2 regions of the Burkholderia savannae genome follow, and region 2 is predicted to be linked to the other one. Evidence: predicted binding sites of a transcription regulator. Region 2 holds the regulator's gene; the other holds the start of a gene.

Region 1 (10,575 bases), 520 kb from region 2:
GCCGCCGCGCTCACGCCCTGGCAGCCGCTGCCCGCACTGCGGCTGTTCGGCGCGGGCGAACTGCTGCTCGCCCTGTGGCTGATCCGCTACGACATCGCGCGCCGCACGGTGCGCCGGCGCGGCCTCACGCGCTTCATCGCCGTCTGCCTGCTATCGGGCTACGGCTGGCTCGCCGTGAGCGGCGCGCTCGGCCTGGACGGCGCGCTCGCCCCCGGCCATCCGGCGCACGACGCCGCGCTGCACGCGCTCACGCTCGGCTTCGTGTTCTCGATGATCCTCGGGCACATGCCGATCATCGTGCCGGCCGTCGCGCGGCTGCGCGTCGCGTACCGGCCGTTCTTCTATGCGCCGCTCGCGCTGCTGCACGCGGCCGTCGCACTGCGCGTCGCGGGCGGGCTCCTCGATGCGTTCGCATTGCGGCGCGCGGGCGGCGAAGCCGCCGCCGTCGCGATCGCAAGCTTCGCTGCGACACTCGCGATCGGCGTCGCGCTCGCGCGCCGCTCGCGCGCGAAGACGCGCCGCGACGGCGCCGAGCGCTCCATCTAGCCCGCCGCGCGCGCGGCGTCAACGGCCCGACGCCGCAGCCTTGCGCGCGAACAAGGCCGCGACCGTGCAATCTTGTCGCAGCGCATGCGCGCGTTTCTTCTTTATGATGCATGTAGAAAGCAACATATCGAAAAGGGGAACGTCATGCTGCTCGCCCGCTCGACCGAGCGCAACGCGCGCTCGCAGCCCGACGGCCGCCGCGCCTCGCTGTGGTCGACCGGCTTCCGGCCCTTCTACCTAGGCGGCGCATGCTTCGGCGCGATCGCGATGCTCGCGTGGCTAGGCGCGCTCGCGGGCCACGACTGGGCGGGCCACACGCCGCCGACGAGCGGCCTCTTCTGGCATGCGCACGAAATGATCTTCGGCTTCGGCGGCGCGATCGTGTCCGGCTTCCTGCTGACGTCGGTGCGCACGTGGACGTCGACGAATCCCGCGCAAGGCCCGTCGCTCGTCGCGCTGTGGCTGCTGTGGCTCGCCGGCCGCGTGCTGATGTGGACGGGGCCCGGCTGGCTCGCGGCCGCCGTCGACGTCGCGTTTCTGCCGGCGATCGCGTATGCGCTCATCCGTGCGTTGATCGGCGCGAAAAATCGGCATGGCATCTTCCTGCCCGTCGCGCTCGGCATGCTCGCCGCGCTCAACGCACTCTTTCACCTGTGGATTCGGCTCGGACACGCCGACTGGGCGCTGCGCTGCGCCGATCTCGCCGCGGGGCTGCTCGTGCTCTTCATCGTCATCATCGGCGGACGCATCATCCCGTCGATCACGACGGCCGCGCTGCCGGAACTGCCCGTCAGGCAGTGGCGGATCGTCGAATCGTCGGTGATGTCGGTCACGCTCGCCGCGCTCGTCGCCGATGCGGCCGGCGCGCCGGCGCCGGCGATCGCCGCGCTCGCGTGGACGGCCGCCGCGCTGCATGCGGCGCGGCTCGCCGGCTGGCGCTTCTGGGCGACCGGGCGACGGCCGATGCTGTCGATCCTGCATGTCGCCTATGCGTCGATCGCCGCCGGCTTCGCGCTGACGGCTTTGAGCGCGCATGGGCTCGTCGCGCATTCGCTCGCGCTGCATACGTTCACGACGGGCGCGATCGGCTGCGCGATCGTCGGGATGATCACGCGCACCGCGCTCGAGCATACCGGACGCGAGCTTGCCGCAAGCGCCGTCGAACGCATCTGCTACGGGCTCCTGATCGTCGCGACGCTCGCGCGCGTCCTCGGCCCCTGGCTCGTTCCCGCCGCGACGGCGCAGTGGCTCGTCGTCGCGGGAATCGGCTGGAGCGCCGCGCTGCTCGTCTATCTCGCCCGCTATGCCGTGTTCTTGATGTCGCCGGCCATGGCCGCGCCCGGATCGGACACGAGCTCCGGCAGCTAAGCCAAGCGTTGCCGCGCGGCGACGCGCGTCGTACGCGGTTGCTTCCGGCGAAGGCTCTCGCCGGCAGTCGTCATGCGAAGCACGCACGTTCGATCGAATAAGGACCGACGGGTTGGTCGTCGCGCCGCCGTCGCGCATGCAGCGATCCGACGTCGGCAATGATGCAGTGACGCGTTCGCCCCGCGCGCGCGAAACGCACACCATGCCCGAACATGGCGCGCCGTCGCGGACGAATCGTCACGCACGCCGGCAATGACGCGCGCGAAACACCCGCGATTCGCAGTTCGCGCTCCGCACGCATCCGGATGCGGAGCCATCGCACATCGCGCGCGCCCGATCTTCACGGCATGCTTGCGCCGCGCGCCCGCTCGTGTCCGTCGTTCACCTCAGCGCGACGCATCCCGCCACGCGCTCGCCCGTCGCGCCGGCAATCCGCGCGGCCCGACCGCCCATGTCGCACCCCTAATTCACCCCGGCTTAATCGCCGTCAAGCACACACCAAACTTCGCGGAATCGCCGTTGACCCATACAACATCTGGTATTTAGCATTCATCCCGTCACCAGATTTTGTGCCACCAACGAGAGAGGCCCACGTTGTCCGAGACCATGCTCCCCCACGCCGCGTCGAATCCGGCGTCGCGCGACAAGCCGCTGATCGACGTCGAATCGTCGATCAACGAATACCTGCAACGGCAGGACTGGCGCGTCAACGCAAACGCGAACCAGGGCTATTCGCTCGGCGGCCTGATCCTGAACGTGTCCGGCAAGGTGATCGCGAATTACTGGCTGAGCCACGTGTATCCGGGCGAGATCGGCGAAGCGCACCGCAACGCGGACCTGCACATCCACGATCTCGACATGCTGTCCGGCTATTGCGCGGGCTGGTCGCTGCGCACGCTGCTCGCCGAAGGCCTGAACGGCGTGCCCGGCAAGGTCGAGTCGGGCCCGCCGAAGCACATGTCGAGCGCGGTCGGCCAGATCGTGAATTTTCTCGGCACCTTGCAAAACGAATGGGCGGGCGCGCAGGCGTTCAGCTCGTTCGACACGTACATGGCGCCGTTCGTGCGCCGCGACGCGCTCACCTACGCCGAAGTCCGGCAGTACGTCCAGGAACTGATCTACAACCTGAACGTGCCGTCGCGCTGGGGCACGCAGACGCCGTTCACGAACCTGACGTTCGACTGGATCTGCCCGGAGGACCTGCGCGAGCAGGTGCCTGTGATCGCCGGCGAGGAGACGCCGTTCGCTTACGGCGATCTACAGGCCGAAATGGACATGATCAACCGTGCGTACATCGAAGTGATGCAGGCAGGCGATGCGGCGGGCCGCGTGTTCACGTTCCCGATTCCGACCTACAACATCACGGCCGATTTCGACTGGCACAGCCCGAACGCCGAGCGCCTGTTCGAGATGACCGCGCGCTACGGCCTGCCGTACTTCCAGAACTTCATCAATTCGGAGTTGAAGCCGAACATGATCCGCTCGATGTGCTGCCGTCTTCAGCTCGACCTGCGCGAGCTGATGAAGCGCGGCAACGGGCTCTTCGGCTCGGCCGAGCAGACGGGCTCGATCGGCGTCGTCACCGTGAATTGCGCGCGGCTCGGCCATCTGCACGCGGGCGACGAGCGCGCGCTGCTCGCGCGGCTCGACGAGCTGCTCGACTACGGCAAGGACAGCCTCGAGATCAAGCGCGAGGTGATCCAGCGTCACATGGACAACGGCCTCTTCCCGTATACGAAGCGCTATCTCGGCACGCTGCGCAATCATTTCTCGACGCTCGGCGTCAACGGCATCAACGAGATGATCCGCAATTTCACCCACGATGCGCATGACCTGACGACCGACTGGGGCCACGCGTTCGCGCTGCGCCTGCTCGATCACGTGCGCGCGCGCATCGTCGAGTACCAGGAGGAAACCGGCCACATGTACAACCTCGAGGCGACGCCCGCCGAAGGCACGACGTATCGCTTCGCGAAGGAAGACCGCCGCCGCTATCCGGACATTCTGCAGGCGGGCACGCCGCAGATGCCGTACTACACGAACTCGTCGCAACTGCCGGTCGGCTTCACCGACGATCCGTTCGAGGCGCTCGAGCGGCAGGACGACCTGCAGCGCAAATACACGGGCGGCACGGTGCTGCATTTGTACATGACCGAGCCGCTTTCGTCGGCCGACGCGTGCCGCACGCTCGTCAAGCGCGCGCTCACCCGTTTCTCGCTGCCGTATCTGACCGTCACGCCGACGTTCTCGATCTGCCCGACGCACGGCTATCTCGCCGGCAGCCACCCGTTTTGCCCGAAGTGCGACGAAGCGCTGCTGCGTCGCAAGTTGTCTCAATCCCAACCGATGGAAGCCTGAACATCATGACGACACTGAAAACCAACGACCAAGCCGCCCTCGCCGCGATCGCGCTGTCCGACGACGAGCGCCAGCCGTGCGAGATCTGGACTCGCGTGATGGGCTACCACCGCCCCATGTCGTCGTTCAACGTCGGCAAGAAAGGCGAATTCCACGAGCGCAAGTACTTCCGCGAACGCGAGTCGAGCGACGTCGCGTTGCGCGCCGCGGCGTAAGCGCACGGCCCGCGCGATGAACCTCGCCCTCGCCCGGCGTCATCCGCTCAAGGTGGGCGGGCTCGTCCCGTTCACCGCGACCGATTATCCCGGCCGGTTCGCCGCGGTCGTGTTCGTGCAGGGCTGCCCATGGCGATGCGGATATTGTCACAACCCGCATCTGCAAGCGCGCTCGCAACCCGCCGCGATCGAATGGGACGCGCTGCTCGCGTTCCTCGCGCGCCGCGTCGGCCTGATCGACGCCGTGGTGTTCAGCGGCGGCGAGCCGTCGATCGATCCGGCGCTCGCCGCGTCGATCGACGACGTGAGGCGGCTCGGCTTCAAGGTCGGCATGCACAGCGCGGGAACGCATCCGCGGCGGCTCGCGCACCTGCTGCCGTCGCTCGACTGGATCGGGCTCGACGTGAAGGCACCGTTCGACGACTACGCGCACACGACGCACGTGCGTACGAGCGGCGGCCACGCGCGGCGGAGCCTCGAAGCGGTGCTCGCAAGCGGCGTCGCGTACGAATGCCGGACGACCGCGCATCCCGACCTGCTGCCGGAGCCCGCGCTGCTGCGGCTTGCCCATGAACTCGCCGATCTCGGCGTCGAGAATTACGTGCTGCAAGTGTTTCGCGCGCAGGGATGCGGCGACAGCACGCTGAATGCCACGCCGGTCATCGGCTATCCGAGCGATGCATTGCTCGGCAGGCTCGATCGCCTGTTCGCGAATTTCGCGGTTCGACGCGGTTGAATCGGCGCGCATGCGCTCTGCGTCCATGCGATCGCGTGCGCGCGAGCGGTGAAATCAAAGATGCCCCCGAGCGCAAGATGCACTCTGCAACGACGACTCCGAGGGCGCTTTCGCCGCATGCGACGCATGCGTCGATCCCACCGCTCGAGTGCCGAGCAAGCCAGACGCCGACAAGCCGCCCGCGATTCTCCCGAACGAAATCACACCTTGTCTTGCAGTGCGGCATCTGCGCGCTCGTCGACGCGCGCGGCGCCGTCATGCGCGTGCTCGCGCCCGCATCGCGCGAGCCGCAACGCTTCGTCGCGCGCGAGCGCAAGAATGCGCTTCGCGTCGGCCGGGTCGAAGTCCTCGTGAAAGCGCTTCCTGACGCCGTGCTCGCCGAGTTGCACATGCGCGTCCGGCGCGATCCCGTGCCGCCCGAGGCTTTTTTTCGCGCACACGAGCGGGCAACCGTCGATCGCGATAATCGGCCGGCCCGAATGCGCGAGCTTCAACAGCGACGGCACGTCGCCGCCGACGCCCACGATGCACGACATCTCCGCGTCGCCGCTACGGTCGAGCCGCACCGCGACGTGATTCGCGAGTTGCGCGACGTTCGAACATCCCGAGCACGAATAGACGATCGGCAGCGTCTTCGTTTCGTTCTTCATTCCGCTCTCCTGAACGAGCGCTCCCCGGATTGCGCGCCTATCAGTCCGGCATTCCGCCGCGCTCGATCGGCCGCGAACGGAACAGCCGCGCCGGCAGCCACTGATCGAACGAGAACGCCGACAGATCGATCGCGTCGAGCGAATTCTTCACGAGCAACCCGAGCTCGGTGTCGCCTTCCATCGTCAGGCGCCGGCTGAAGAACAGCGTGTCCGGATCTTCGCGGCGTTGCGACAGCAGATAGAAATCGTATGCGGTCGCGCCGATCGTCAAGTCGACGTCGCGTCGGCCGGACAGCGCGGAAAACGCGCCGCGCCGGCAGACGAAATCGAACGCGACGCCCGCGTCCTTCACTTCGATGCGCAGCGGGCGATCCTCCAGCAGCGCGAGCGTCTCCGCGGGCAAATGCTTGCGCAGCACGAGATTGATCCCGCCCGCGAACAGCAACGCCCCCGGATACGCGGGCAGTTTCGACAGCAGCTTGCCGACCATGGGCGGCAATTGATAGATCGCGGCATTCATCACGGAATCCTCACAAACCAATCGGAAGCGGCGCGGCACAGGCCGCGCCGACGGCTTCAGCGCACGACGCGCTCGAGGCCCGGCTTGCCGTGCCAATAGCCGTTGCACGACGCTTCCGGCATCCGCTCGTGCAGCGCCGCGAGCGCGTCGCGCGCATTCGTGCGGCCGCTCAGCACGCCGTGGAACGCATCGATCACGTCGCCCATGTGCTGCGATTGCGGGCTGAGCCTCACGACGTCGACGTTCAGCGCACGCAGCGCGTCGATCTCGTCGATCAGGTTGTAGACGCGCGCGGATTGCGTCGAGATGCCGTTGAGCACGAGAAACGGCTCGCCTTCGCGCGTGTGCAGCGGCAAGCCGTCCGGATGCTCCATGCATACGTACTGGCAGTTGTCCTTCGGAAAATTGCGGTTCCGCGCGGTGAAGCAGCGCGCGGAAAACGCGAGCGGAATGCGCCCGTACGCGAACACTTCGGTTTCCAGATGCTCGGCACGCTCGGCCTGCATGCTCGCGAGGCCCGCCTCGCTCATCTCGGGCGGCATCACCCAGCGCCGCGCGCCGAGTTCCGCGAGCATCGCGAGCGTCGGCGGGTTGTAGACGTTGAGCCACGGCCCGGCGACGAACGCGCGCCGCGCGCTGCAGCGCACGGCGCCCATGTCGTTCGCCTCGACCAGATAGCGGCCGTTCTCGACGATCTCGCGCATCGCCTTCAGATCGCGGCCCGATTCGAGCAGCACCTGCGTCGACAGCACGACCTCCTTGCCCGCCTCGGCCAGCATGTCGGCAATCTCGAGCCAGTCCGCTGCGCGCAGTTCGTGGCGGCGCGAGCAAACGGTTTCGCCGAGATAGACGATGTCGACGGGCGTCTCCGACATCGCCTGATAGAACTGCATCGTCGCGACGCGCGGCCAGTAGTACTGCACCGGCCCCAAAGCAATTTTCATGATCCTCGCTCCCGCATTCAGGCGTGCGCCGTCGTGCGTGTCATTTCCACGGCCGGTGATAAGCGCCGAGCGTATGCTGCTGCCCTTCCGCGACCTTGTTCAATTCCGTCATCCATGCGGGCTTCACGTAGTAGCGCGCAAGGTTCGCCGCGCACTGATCGATCGCGTCGCGCCACACGCGCGTCACCTGCGCGACGTATGCGGGGCTGCGCTGGCGCCCCTCGATCTTGATCGCGCGTATGCCGATCTGCATCAGCTTCGGCAGCAGCTCCAGCGTATTCAGGCTCGTCGGCTCCTCGATCGCGTAGTAGCTTTCGTCCGCGACGGTGAAGCGGCCCTTGCAGAGCGTCGGATATCCGGCGTTCTCGCCGTCTTCGTAGCGATCGATCAGCACGCCGTTGAGCCGCGATTCGAGGCCGTCCGGCGTTTTCTGCCAGCGCACCGCCTTCGCCGGCGAGCACACGCCGCGCGTGTTCGGCGATTCGCCCGTCGCGTACGACGACAGCGCGCAGCGCCCCTCGACCATCACGCACAGGCTGCCGAAGCCGAACACTTCGATTTCGACCGGCGTGTTCTCGGCCACCTGCTCGACCTGCGTGAGCGACAGCACGCGCGGCAGCACCGCGCGCGCGATGCCGAAATGCTCGTGATAGAAATTGATCGCCTCGTAGTTCGTCGCAGAGCCCTGCACCGACAGGTGCAGCCGCAGCGCCGGATAGCGTTCGTGCGCGAAGCGCATGAGCCCCGGATCGGCGACGATGATCGCGTCGACGCCCGCGTCGGCCGCGCGGCCCACCGCTTCACGCCAGGCCGTCCAGCCGTCCGGCTGCGGATACGTGTTGAGCGCGACGAGCACCTTGCAACCGCGCTCGTGCGCGTAGCGAATGCCGGCGTCGATCGCCTGCGCGTCGAAGTTCAGGCCGGCGAAGTTGCGCGCGTTCGTCGCGTCGCGAAAACCGAGATACACGCAGTTCGCACCGTTGTCGACCGCGGCCTTCAGCGCGGGCAGGCTGCCCGCCGGACACACGAGTTCGATCGGCACGGCGCCTGTCGCGATGTGACTGCTTTGCGTCATGGCATGACGGCTCCATCAAGGAAACGAAAAACCGCTCGCGGCATGCCGTCGAGCGGCGAGAACGGGCGTCGCCCGAAGCGAAGCGCCTTCAGCCGAGCGCGGGCAGCGGCACGCAAGCCGGCTCAGGCGAGACGACCGCGGCGGCCGCGCGCTTCACGCCCGTCAACAGATAGTCGATCAGCTCGCGCACCGAACGGATCTCGTGGCCGAACGGCAAAATCTCGGAGCCGCGGAAGAACAGGCCGCGCTTGATGTCGCCCGCGAGCGCGAACGCGAGCCGCGTATCGATGCAGAACTGGCCGTGCTTCGCGATGCCGTCGCGCAGCCCGCATTGCTGCAGGCAATCGAAGCCGACGAGGCATTTGCGCGGCTTCGCCGCGCGCTGCAGCTTCTTTTCCCGCTCCAGATAGTTCGCGAGCCACGGCGTGCGCACCGCGCGCGCCGGCAGGCCCGCGACGCTCATGAACGTGACGATGTCGTCGGGCCTCGCTTCCAAGAGCACTTTCTTGAAGTTCGGATGCGCATCGCCCTCTTCCGTCACCGCGAACGGCGTGCCGAGCTGCACCGCGCTCGCGCCGAGCGCGAACAATTGCCGCACTTGCTCGTGGCTGTGAATGCCGCCCGCCGCGATGAGCGGAATGCGCTCGCGCTCGATGCCGAGCTCCTTGAACAGATCGAACGTACCTTCGAGCACTGCGGGAAACGCGAAATTCGGATTGTTCAGGCTGTCGGTCGTCGGCGCGCCGAGATGGCCCGCCGCGTAGCGCGGGTTCTCGATGACGACGGCGTCGGGCAGGCGATTCTTGCGCATCCACTTCTTCAGCACGAGCCCGATGCCGCGCGCGTCCGACAGGATCGGAATCAGCGCGACATCGGGAAAACCAGCGGCGAGCTCGGGCAAATCGAGCGGCAGGCCCGCGCCGACGACGACCGCATCCGCGCCGCTCTCGCACGACTGGCGCACGTAGGACGCGTATTCGGACAACGCGCGCATCACGTTGACGGCGACGAGCCCGCAGCCGTTCGCGAGCGACTTCGCCGCGCGAATCTCGCGATCGAGCGCCTCGAGATTCGCCGCATCGATGAGCGCGCGATCGCGCGAGCGGCCGGTGCGCGCCATCAGGTCCGGATGATGCCGACGCAGGTCGACGCTCGAGATCGTGCCGCACGCGCCGAGCGACGCGACGGTGCCGGCAAGCCGGTGCGCGGACACGCCGACGCCCATCCCGCCTTGCACAATCGGCAGCAGCGACCTGCCCTTGATTACGAGATTCTTGAATACGGTTTTGGCGACGGACACGGCAAATTCCTGAAAGGGGCGGCTTACGCCCGGTGCGTAAGTGTGCGGCCGAACCCGTTTCCGTCGCCTTAATCCGCGTCAAGGTCTCTGCCCGGGTCGACGACCAATCCGGGGTTATGATCAGAATACCGAAACATGGCTGCGGCGCGGCGCCGCGCCGTGCCATTGCGGCGGCGCCGAGCGCGCCCTTCGTGCGCATTCGCGACGCCTTTCTCAGCCGACATGCTTCCCGCCATGCAGCGCAAACTCGAACTCGACAATTCTCCCGCGCTGAGCGCGCCGCTGCGCTTTTTCGCAAGCGCGCCGCTCTTCGCGATCGCCGCGGCCGGCGTGCTGCTGTGGGCGGGACCGGACGCGTTCGCGTCGCGCTGGTCGCCGTATGCGCTCGCGCTCACGCACCTCGTCGCACTCGGCATGCTCGCGTCGACGATGATCGGCGCGATGATCCAGATCATGTCGGTCGCGGCGGGCATTCGGATTGCGTCGCCCGTCGCAAGCGCGACCGCGATCCACGCGTGCCTGGTGCTCGGCACGCTGCTGCTCGCGGCCGCGTTCGCGTGCCGGGCCCCCGCGCTGTTCGCCCCTGCCGCGCTGCTGCTCGGCGCCGCGTTCCTGGGGTTCCTGCTCGTCTGCGCGATCGGCTTCGCGCGGCACCGGCGACGCATGCCCGCCGGCGCCGCGAGCGTGCTGCGCACCGTGCGCATCGCGCTGCTCGCGCTTGCGGCCACCGTCGCGCTCGGCACATCGCTTGCGTTCGCGCTCGGCGGGCATCTACCCTTCTTCTCGATCGATCTCGTCGATCTGCACGCGGCCTGGGGGCTGGCCGGATGGGTCGGGCTACTGACGATCGGCATCTCATTTCA
Region 2 (10,575 bases):
GCTGAGCTAACGACCCAAAAGAGGCAAAATTATAGCGGCCGCCTCGTGAGCTTGTCAACTCGCCGATTGGCCGCGCCGTTCGCCGTCACTTGATCGCATCCAGCTTGCTCTGCGCCGTTTCCGCCGCGTTCGAGCCGGGGAACTGCGACACGACCTGCTCGAACGTCTTCTTCGCGGCCGCCTTCTGGCCTTGCTCGAGCTGGTTGGTGCCGATCGCGATCAGCGCATCCGCCGCGCGGGGATGCTGCGGATAGTTCTTCACGAGGCCTTGCCACGTCGCCGTCGATCCCTTGTAATCGCGCAGCGCGTACTGTGCGTTGCCGAGCCAGTACTGCGCGGTCGGCTGATAGGGGCTTTGCGGATATTTGGCGATGAACGCGCGGAACGAAGCCGCTGCGCCCTTGAAGTTGCCGTTGCGGAATTGCTGCGACGCTGCGTTGAACGCGTCCGTTTCCCCTGGCTGCACCGTGCCCTCGACGCCGTCCACCGTCGTCTTCTGCGGCTCGAATTTCTTGAGGCGCGTATCGAGATCAGCGTAGTAATCCTTCTGCTGACGCTCGAGCGTTGTCAGACGGTTCGTCAGATCCTCGTTCTCGCCGCGTAGCGTCGCGACCTGCTGGTTCAATTGGTCGAGGCGGTTCGTCTGATCGAGGATCGTGCGTTGAGCGGCGGCGAGCTGGCTCGCCAGGCTGTCGGACTTGCTGCGCAAGTCGAGCACCGCACGGCGGGCTTCGTCGTCGTCGAAGAGGCCCGCGTGCGCCGGCGCGGCCGCGAGGGCCGCACCTGCCACGCACAGCGCGACGGCCGTGCGCAGCCAAGAAGGACGGTGCGTCATACAGCGATTCTTCCGTTACTTACTGTTGATAGACGAGGTCTGCGCGGCGGTTCTGCGCCCACGACGCTTCGTCGTGGCCGAGCGCGACCGGCTTTTCCTTGCCGAGGCTCACGGCTTCCATCTGCGAATCCGCGACGCCGAGCAGCGACAGCGCGCGACGCACGGCTTCCGCGCGCTTCTGGCCGAGCGCGAGGTTGTACTCGCTCGTGCCGCGCTCGTCGGTGTTGCCCTGGATCAGGATGTGGCGCTGCGGATGGCTCTTCAGGTATTGCGCGTGTTGCTGCAGCAGCGACTGGTACTGGTCCTGCACCGAGTAGCTGTCGAAATCGAAGTAGACGCTGCGCTTCGCGAGCGGGCTGTTCGGATCGTTCAGCGGGTCCACGGTCACTTGCGCGACGTTTTCGGGGTTCGGCTGCGTGCTGACCGCGCCGCCCTGGTTCGCGTGCTCGTCGAGCTTCACGCCCGACTTACATGCGGCGAGCGCGCCGATCATCAGCACCGCGAACGCCAGACGAAGTTTCTTCGACATCATGGTTACTCTCCTGTTGGTCATTGCATGAAGGGCCCCCAGGACGGCTCGCGAATCGCGCCGCCCTGAACGGACAAGATCTGCGGCGGCGCGCTGCCGTCGGACGGAACGGCAGCCAGCACGCTGCGGCCCCCCGATTGCGTAGCGTACAGAATGTACTGGCCGTTCGCCGCGAAGCTCGGCGATTCGTCGCGCGTCGTGTTGGTGACGGCGTTCGCCGCACCCGTTTGCAGATCTTGAACGTACAACTTGAAGCCCCCGCCGGTGCGCGAGATGTACGCGAGCAGCTTGCCGTCCGGGCTGACGCGCGGACTCGTATTGTAGCTGCCGGTAAACGTCACGCGCTGAGCGGTGCCGGCGCTCTCGCCTTCGGCGGGCATCCGGTAGATTTGCGGCGCGCCGCCGCGATCGCTCGTGAAATAGATCCACTTGCCGTCGGGGGAGTAGAACGGCTCGGTGTCGATCGAGCCGCTGCGCGTCAGGCGGCGCAGCCCGGTGCCCGTCGCGCTGACGGAATAAATCTGCGTGTTGCCCGTGAGCGACAGCGCAACGGCGAGCGTCTGGCCGTCGGGCGACCACGCGGGCGCGCTGTTGTTGCCTTTCTGGTTCGAGATCACGTAGCGGCGGCCCGTCGGCAGATCATGGATGTACACGACCGGCTTCTTCAACTCGAACGACACGTACGCGACCTTCGTCCCGCTCGGCGACCACGCGGGCGAGATGATCGGCTCCTTGCTCGTCAGCGCGGGGATCGCGTTCTGGCCGTCCGAATCGGAGATCAGCAGCTTGTAGACGTTGCCCGTGCGCTGCACGTACGACAGGCGCGTGTTGAAGACGCCGCGCACGCCGAGCAGCTTCTGGTAGATGTAGTCGGCGATCTTGTGGCCCGTCTTGCGCATCCCCTCGTTGTCGTTCGACGTCGTGAGCGACAGGCCGCCGAGGCTTTGCTGCTTGACGGTGTCGTAGAGGATGAAGTTGACCTTGTACTGGCCGCTCGGCTCGCGGTTCACGCTGCCCGCGACGAACGCATTCGCGCCTTTCGCCTTCCACGCGCCGAAATCGACCGACGCCGTCTCCGGCACGGGCGTGCTGCCCGCGTCGACGTTGGAGAACTTGCCGCTTCTCGCGAGGTCGGCGCGCACGATCGACGTGACCTGCTGCGGCAGGCTCGCTTCATTGACGAAATTCGCGGTGGCGATCGGAAACTGGGTGGAGCCGACGCCCGTGATCAGTACGTTCACCTGCGCGTGGGCGGTGCTGCCCGCGGCAATCAGACACGAGGCCACGAGTGCCCTGAAACCTAGCTTCGTCATCAAACTCATGCTTCCTGTTCCCGTATGTACGCTGCGCAACCGCAGAGACTCAAAAATACCCGATTCGTTCCCGGCGCGACGGCGGGAGTGTACGCGCAAACGCGCTCATTCCGCCGCCTTGAAGGTAATCGTAATCTCGGACGGGGTACGACCGTTGGTATCGGGCGGCAACGGCACCGACGCCTGGATCGCGCTGATCACCGCCTGATCCCACCCCGAATTTCCGCTCGACCGGCGGATCGACGCGCTGAGCACGTCGCCCGACGGCGTGCAGCGGATCGCGACGACGGTCACGAGACCGTCGCGCTCACCCGCCCACACGATGTTCGGTTTCACGCGCCGGCGAACCTTGTCCGCATAGCCGGGCGACGCCGCATTGCCGCCCGAGCCCGTGCCCGTGCCGCTCTTCGCGAGGCCTTCACCGCCGCCCGAGCCGCCGCCCGCCATGCCTTGCAATTGCGCGAGGCGGGCCTGGCGCTCCTTGTCGAGCTTCGCCTTCGCGGAGGCGTTCGCCTTGGCGGCCGCGGCGGCCTTCGCCGCTTTCTCGGCCTCGGCCTTCTTCTGCGCGGCGAGTTGTTCCTGTTTTTTCTGCTGTTCGAGCTTCTGTTGCTCGAGCTTTTGCTGTTCGAGTTTGCGCTGCTGCTCGGCGAGCTGCTGTTGCCTGAGCTTCTCGGTCTGCTTCTCGCGCTCGGCAGCCTTTTGTGCGGCGAGCTGGGCAGCCTGCTGCGCGGCGAGTTGCTGCGCCTTCAGCTGCTGCTGGCGGCGTTGCTCCTCGAGCTGCGCTTCGCGCGCGGCCGCGGCCTGCTGCTCGCGCCGTTTCTGCTGCAATGCGATGTCCGCCTCCTCGTTCTTCACGGGCGGCGGAGGAGGGGCGACTTTCGCGGGCGGCATAGGCGCGGGCTGCGGCGTCGACGTGTCCGGCACCGACGTCCACAGCTCCGCTTCCGCGCCCGCCGGCGTGCTGTTCTGCCATTGGACGCCGTGGTACAGAAAGAGCGCGAGCAGCACGTGCATCAGCGCGGCAAGCAGGAACGCGCGGCCTGTGCCGCGCTCGCGCGGCGGCCGAGGCGGATAGGCGGCGGTGCGCGACTGGCGAGGCTTCATTGCGACTTGACGAGGAGACCGACGCGCTTCACGCCGCGCGCCTTCAAATCGGACATCACGGTCATCACGGCGTCATATTGAACCGTCTTGTCGGCCGCGATCACGACCGGCTGATCCGGGTGGTCGGCCTGGCGCGACGCGATGAAGCTGTCGAGTTCGGCCTTCGTCACCGTGTCTTCCTGCGACGCGCCCGACTCGCCCTTGTAGCGCACGCTGATCTTGCCGTCGGCGCGGATGTTGACGACGACGGGCGGCGTCTGCTCCTGGGGCGCGGCGTTGCCGACGGTCGGCAGATTGACGATCGACGGCGCGACGAGGGGCGCAGTCACCATGAAGATGACGAGCAGCACGAGCATCACGTCGATGTAGGGCACGACGTTGATGTCGGCCATCGAGCGGCGCGAGCGGCCGCCGCGCATGCTGGAACGAATGGGGGTGCCGGCCATCGCGTGCTCCTTATTGCGCCTGGCGCTGCAGGATGTTCGAGAATTCTTCGATGAACGTTTCGAAGCGGATCGCGAGGCGGTCGATGTCGTGTGCGTAGCGGTTGTACGCGACGACGGCGGGAATCGCGGCGAACAGGCCGATCGCGGTCGCGACGAGCGCTTCGGCGATGCCCGGCGCGACGTTCGCGAGCGTCGCCTGCTGAACGTTCGCGAGGCCGCGGAACGAGTTCATGATCCCCCAGACCGTGCCGAACAGACCGATGTACGGGCTCACCGAGCCGACGGACGCGAGGAACGACAGGTTCGACTCGAGCACGTCCATTTCACGCTGGAATGATGCGCGCATTGCGCGCCGCGCGCCATCCAGGAGCAGCGCGGGGTCGTTCAGGCGCTTCTCCTTCGCCTTCAGGAATTCGCGCATCCCAGATTCGAAGATCCGCTCGAGCGCGCCGATCGTATGACGGTTGTTCGCGGCGCTCTGGTACAGCGCCTGCAGGTCGCCGCCCGACCAGAAATCGCGCTCGAAGCGTTCGGTTTGCGCGCGGGCGCGGCGGATCGCGAACCACTTGCGGAAGATGAACGTCCACGACATCAGCGACAGGACGAGGAGGAGCCCCATCACCGCCTGGGCGAGCACGCTCGCGTTGAGGACGAGGGAAATGATCGACAGGTCTTGAGAAGTGTTCATAGAGATTTGTGTAACGTCCCTTCGGGGAGGCCTGGCCAGGTACGCCCGGCCGGCGCGCTCCGGCGGCGTTCGGCAAGATGCTTGACCGAGCGCGCCACGCGCCGGCGGCGCGTCGCCGGAAGCTTTTCGCCGAACCTTGCTTAGTGGCGGATCACGGGGTCGAGTTCATCGGCTCAGTCTAAACGGCACTCACGCGCACGCCGTTGACACGGCTCGCCGGCCGCTTGCGGACGGTCCACGCTCGAGCGCGACGCGAACGGACGGCGGGATGGCGGCCGGCTTGAACGTCGAGCGGTCGACGCAGCCGATTCGCACGTCCGCGGCGACGAGCAGCGTGCCGTCTCGCCACGCCTGCTGTTCGAATTCCACCGTCGCGCGGCCGAGCCGCGAGATTTTGCAGACGATTCCGAGCGCGTCGTCGAGCCGCGCAGGGGCGCGGTAGTCCAGCTCCGCGCGGCGGACGATGAAGATCGTGTCCGTTTCGTCGGCGATCCGGCTCTGGTCGATGCCGCACGCGCGCAGCCACTCGGTGCGCGCGCGCTCGAAGAACTTCAGGTAGTTCGCGTAGTAGACCACGCCGCCGGCGTCGGTATCTTCGTAGTAGACGCGGACCGGCCACGCGAAGTCGGGCGCCGCGTCGGGCTGTCGGCTGGGTTCAGTCATGGCGCGCATTCTACCGGAACGGACGTTCGCGATTTCCCTGATTCGTAACGGAATGTTGCCTTTTGCGGGGCCGCCCGGCAGGCTGCGCGGGCGGTCCGGCGGGGAGCGGGCTCAGCCGCGATGGACGGTCAGTCCGGCGGGCGCCTGCGCGACGGGCATCATCTCGATCGTGTTGATGTTCACGTGCGCGGGGCGGGTGGCGACCCAATAGATCGTGTCCGCGATGTCCTCGGCGGTGAGCGGCTGGACGTTCGCATAGACGCTCGCGGCTTTCGTGTCGTCGCCGCGGTAGCGCACGTTCGAAAACTCGGTGCCGCCGCAGAGACCCGGCTCGATATCGGTGACGCGCAGCGGCGTGCCGATCAGGTCGGCGCGCAGGTTCAGGCTGAACTGGCGTACGAACGCCTTGGTCGCGCCGTAGACGTTGCCGCCCGGGTACGGATAGCTGCCCGCGACGGAGCCAAGGTTGAAGATGTGGCCGCGGCCGCGCTCGACCATGCCGGGCAGCAGCGTGCGCGTGACCGTGACGAGGCCCGAGCAGTTGGTGTCGATCATCGTCTGCCATTCGTCGAGGCTGGCTCTGTGCGCCGGCTCGACGCCGAGCGCGAGGCCCGCATTGTTGACGAGGACATCGATCGCGGCGAATTCCGCGGGCAGCGCGGCCGGCACGGCTTCGACGGCCGCGCGGTCGCGCACGTCGAGTTCGATCGGCAACAGGGCGCCGCCGAGCTCGGCGGCGAGCGCGTCGAGGCGATCCTTGCGGCGCGCGGTGGCGACGACGCGGTGGCCGCCATTGACGAAGGCGCGGGCGATGGCGGCACCGAAACCTGCCGACGCGCCGGTAACGAACACGATCATTGCTGCTGCTCCTTGAACGAGGCTTGCTGGGGAGAACTCGCTAGCCTACTGGCATCGCGGCGGTGCGGCAAGGCGCGGCGGCGCTCGCCCGCGACGCATTCCCGGGAATGCCCGGCCGGATGCGCGATAGATTTGTCCCTTAATATGGTTGGGCGGCGCCGGGCGCGGTTGCCTATTCATGGCGCATCCAATAAACTAACGCGCTCAATGTCCCTGCGTGACTGGCGATAAGGCCTTTCGAGGTCAAGGTGGAGCGTCCCACCGTGAAGCGCAGGGCGTCGCTTTTGCCGTTCGCCTGGGCAGCCGTTGTGCGCCGCGTTGCGCGCTTTGCCGGTGGCTGTCCTGCCTCGCGTTCCACGGAATCCTCCGCCACGTCGAGCCGGCTGCGCCGCCGGCTGCGCGACGCATTCGGCCACTTCGGTCAACCTGTACACACTTAACGGAAACCGTATGTTTGACAGAGCCCAAAGCACCATTGCGAACGTCGATCCCGAGATCTGGCAAGCGATCCAGCAGGAAAACGTCCGCCAGGAAGAGCACATCGAGCTGATTGCGTCGGAAAACTACACGAGCCCGGCCGTGATGGCGGCGCAAGGCTCGCAGCTCACGAACAAGTACGCGGAAGGCTATCCCGGCAAGCGCTACTACGGCGGCTGCGAATACGTCGATATCGTCGAGCAGCTCGCGATCGAGCGCGTGAAGGCGCTGTTCGGCGCCGAAGCCGCGAACGTGCAGCCTAATTCGGGTTCGCAGGCGAACCAGGGCGTGTTCTTCGCGATGCTCAAGCCGGGCGACACGATCATGGGCATGAGCCTCGCGCACGGCGGCCACCTGACGCACGGCTCCCCCGTCAACATGTCGGGCAAGTGGTTCAACGTCGTCAGCTACGGCCTGAACGAAAACGAAGACATCGATTACGAAGCCGCCGAGAAGCTCGCGCACGAGCACAAGCCGAAGTTGATCGTCGCGGGCGCGTCGGCGTTCGCGCTGAAGATCGATTTCGAGTGTCTCGCGAAGATCGCGAAGGCGGTCGGCGCGTACCTGATGGTCGACATGGCGCACTACGCGGGCCTGATCGCTGCGGGCGTCTACCCGAACCCGGTGCCGCACGCCGATTTCGTCACGACCACGACCCACAAGAGCCTGCGCGGCCCGCGCGGCGGCGTGATCCTGATGAAGGCCGAGTACGAGAAGCCGATCAATTCGGCGATCTTCCCGGGCATTCAGGGCGGTCCGCTGATGCACGTGATCGCCGCGAAGGCGGTCGCGTTCAAGGAAGCGCTGTCGCCGGAATTCAAGGAATACCAGCAGAAGGTGGTCGAGAACGCGCGCGTGCTGGCCGAGACGCTCGTCAAGCGCGGTCTGCGCATCGTGTCGGGGCGCACCGAGAGCCACGTGATGCTCGTCGACCTGCGTGCGAAGAACATTACCGGCAAGGCGGCGGAAGCGGCGCTCGGCAATGCGCACATCACCGTCAACAAGAACGCGATCCCGAACGATCCGGAAAAGCCGTTCGTGACGAGCGGCATCCGCCTCGGCTCGCCGGCGATGACGACGCGCGGCTTCGGCACGCAGGAAGCCGAACTCGTCGGCAACCTGATCGCCGATGTGCTCGAGAATCCGGAGGACGCGGCGACGATCGAGCGCGTGCGCGTGCAGGTCGCCGACCTCGCGAAGCGTTTCCCGGTCTATCGCTGATCGGCCATGCGCTGCCCGTTCTGCCGGCACGACGATACGCAAGTGGTGGATTCGCGCGTGTCGGAAGACGGCGCCGCGATCCGCCGGCGTCGCCGCTGCTCGGCCTGCGACAAGCGTTTCACGACGTACGAGCGGGTCGAGCTGGCGTTGCCGGCCGTCGTGAAGAAGGACGGCAGCCGCACCGAATTCGACCGTCGCAAGATCGTCGCGAGCATGCAATTGGCGCTGCGCAAGCGCCCGGTTGCGGCCGATGCGATCGATGCGGCGGTCGCCCGAATCGAATATCAGCTGCTCGCGTCCGGCGAGCGCGAAATACGCAGCGAAAAGCTCGGCGAACTCGTGATGAACGAGTTGCGCCAGCTCGACACGATCGCCTATGTGCGTTTCGCGTCCGTCTACCGCCGGTTCGAAGACGTGTCCGAGTTCGCGGACGTGATCGAGGAATTCCGCCGCACGGCGCCCGCGAAGCCGCCGCGCAAGCGCTGAGCTCGCGCATTCCGTTTTCCGTCTCGTTTCCCATTCCATACGTTTCTCCCGCGTAGCACGCGGTGTTCGTGCTCGTCAGGGCGATTGTCGTGCGTCCGGCCGCAATGTGCGATTCGGCCATTCGGCAGATGGCGCCCGTTCGTCGGCCCCGGTAGAGTCGGCGCATCGGATTCACGGAGCGGGCGATGCGAGCGGAAGGTTGCGGGCGAGCGACGGCGGGTTTCATGCTCGTCGAATTGATGGTCGTGCTCGTGCTGGTTGCACTTGTTGCGACGTTGGCCGCGCCAACGTTCGCCGGCGCGCGCATGCGCGACCGGATCGACGCACGTGCGCGCGTGTTCGGCGCATCGCTCGCGTATGCGCGAGGGGAGGCGGTCAGGCTCGGCATGCGCGTCATGCTGTGCCGCAGCGACGCTGCCGCGAGATGCATCGCGGCGGGGCGGCCGTGCGACGACGGAGCGACCGACTGGTCGTGCGGCTGGGCCGTGGCCGTCGCGGACGGCGAGCGCGGAACGCGCGTCTTGCGACGCATTGTGCGCGACGCTCAGGTGGCCGTGACGGGCGCGGGCGGCGACGTCGTATTTACGCCGCCTGCGGGCCAAGTAATCGGCGGCTTCCGGAGTTTCGAGTTCGCGCCGAGCGATGCGTCTGACGCGTGGCGCGGCGACCGTTGGCGACGCTGTTTGCGGATCGCGGCAGGCGGTCGCGTACGGCTTTCCGAGGGCGGTTGCGGAGCGTCGACATGATGCGATTTCGGCCGATGCGCGGGAGCTCGTTGCTCGAGGTGGCGATCGCATGCGCGCTGCTCGCGATCGCGGCGCTTGGCGTAATCGCCGCTTTTCTCGCGACGATACGCGGCGAACGCGACGCCGCGGCGCGCGAGCAGGCGATGCTCGTCGCCGATTCGTGGGCGGAGATGGCGCGAGCCGGCGGGCCGTCGGGCGTCGATTGGGACCTGTCGATGTCACGTTTGCGTCACGGGAGGCTCGTCGCGACGAGCGGAGGCGCCGGCACTGCTAGCGTGCGCGTCGAATGGCAACGCTCCGGAGCGGTTGCGGTGGAGCCGTTGCGCTGTGAAGGCGATGTTGCGGCTTCGCGTGACGGCGACAGGCAATGCGTGGCGCTCGCGTATGTATCGACGGAGCGCTCATGATGCGAGCGGCGCGTTGGCGTGCCCACACGCTGATCGAGGTGATGATCGCAATGGCGCTCGGCTTGCTGATCCTGCTGGCCGCGATCTCGCTCTATCGCGTGCAGCGGGCCGCCTATGCAACGGCGGCAGAGGCCGCGCGGTTGCGCGACGCTGCACAGGCATCGCTCGCGCTGATTGCCCAGCAGATCCAGATCGCGGGCTTCGTGCCGCTCGACGCGCACGATGCGCTGCCCGTGCAGGGGCTGTTCGGCTGTGTCGCGGGAAGGCCTGTCGGAGCCGACGGGCAACTCGCATGCGATCCGCTCGCGAACGGCTCCGACGGCCTCGTCGTCCGCTACGTCGGTGACGGCAATTCCACTTGGCCGACGACGAGCGGCCAAGCGACGGACTGTCTCGGCCAGGGCGTCGGCGCTGCCGACGGAAAGCCGGTGATCGTCAATCGCTTCTACGCGCGCGTCAGCACATCGACGGGCGAGCCGGAGCTGTACTGCGAGGGCAGCGGTAGGCCCGGCATCGCACAGCCGCTTGTCGAGGGCGTCGAGCGCTTGCGTTTGCGCTACCGGCTGAGCGGTGCAGTGCAGTGGACCGATGCGTCGGCTTTGACCGCCGCGGATTGGGCGCATGTGGCCGCCGTGGCCGTTTGCGTGCAAGTGCGGGGCATGCGCACGGGGCGACTCGTGCGTTACGTCGATTGCGAAGGGCGAACGTCGAGCGCGCAGGACACGCGCACGAGGTTCTCGTTGCGACGGTATGTTGCCGTTCGCAATCGAGAAAGCGCATGATGCGTTTCGCAGCCGTGCTT

Evidence for each region. Region 2 encodes NrdR, which represses ribonucleotide reductase genes. Its sites were predicted from a motif close to CACNANATNTNGTG; they were not measured.
Region 1: the regulator NrdR is predicted to act here: its motif matches at 2,473-2,486, upstream of WS78_RS05970 (ribonucleoside triphosphate reductase).

The regions. Positions count from the first base shown of each region.
Region 1 is NZ_CP013417.1:1,173,778-1,184,352, reverse strand. Features, by position in the region: gene WS78_RS05980 (hypothetical protein) at 1-546, shown strand, start outside; gene WS78_RS05975 (NnrS family protein) at 691-1,914, shown strand; gene WS78_RS05970 (ribonucleoside triphosphate reductase) at 2,521-4,272, shown strand; gene nrdD (anaerobic ribonucleoside-triphosphate reductase) at 4,275-4,487, shown strand; gene WS78_RS05960 (anaerobic ribonucleoside-triphosphate reductase activating protein) at 4,504-5,223, shown strand; gene WS78_RS05955 (putative zinc-binding protein) at 5,424-5,873, opposite strand; gene ubiT (ubiquinone anaerobic biosynthesis accessory factor UbiT) at 5,914-6,393, opposite strand; gene WS78_RS05945 (U32 family peptidase) at 6,450-7,337, opposite strand; gene ubiU (ubiquinone anaerobic biosynthesis protein UbiU) at 7,378-8,412, opposite strand; gene WS78_RS05935 (NAD(P)H-dependent flavin oxidoreductase) at 8,501-9,712, opposite strand; gene WS78_RS05930 (hypothetical protein) at 9,947-10,575, shown strand, end outside.
Region 2 is NZ_CP013417.1:653,382-663,956, forward strand. Features, by position in the region: tRNA gene WS78_RS03300 (tRNA-Lys) at 1-16, opposite strand, end outside; gene ybgF (tol-pal system protein YbgF) at 86-835, opposite strand; gene pal (peptidoglycan-associated lipoprotein Pal) at 855-1,367, opposite strand; gene tolB (Tol-Pal system beta propeller repeat protein TolB) at 1,385-2,686, opposite strand; gene tolA (cell envelope integrity protein TolA) at 2,783-3,781, opposite strand; gene tolR (protein TolR) at 3,778-4,227, opposite strand; gene tolQ (protein TolQ) at 4,238-4,915, opposite strand; gene ybgC (tol-pal system-associated acyl-CoA thioesterase) at 5,105-5,587, opposite strand; gene WS78_RS03340 (SDR family NAD(P)-dependent oxidoreductase) at 5,690-6,436, opposite strand; ZMP/ZTP riboswitch at 6,644-6,744, shown strand; gene glyA (serine hydroxymethyltransferase) at 6,887-8,134, shown strand; gene nrdR (transcriptional regulator NrdR) at 8,141-8,620, shown strand; gene WS78_RS03360 (GspH/FimT family protein) at 8,806-9,366, shown strand; gene WS78_RS37435 (type IV pilus modification PilV family protein) at 9,363-9,773, shown strand; gene WS78_RS03370 (PilW family protein) at 9,770-10,555, shown strand; gene WS78_RS03375 (pilus assembly protein) at 10,552-10,575, shown strand, end outside.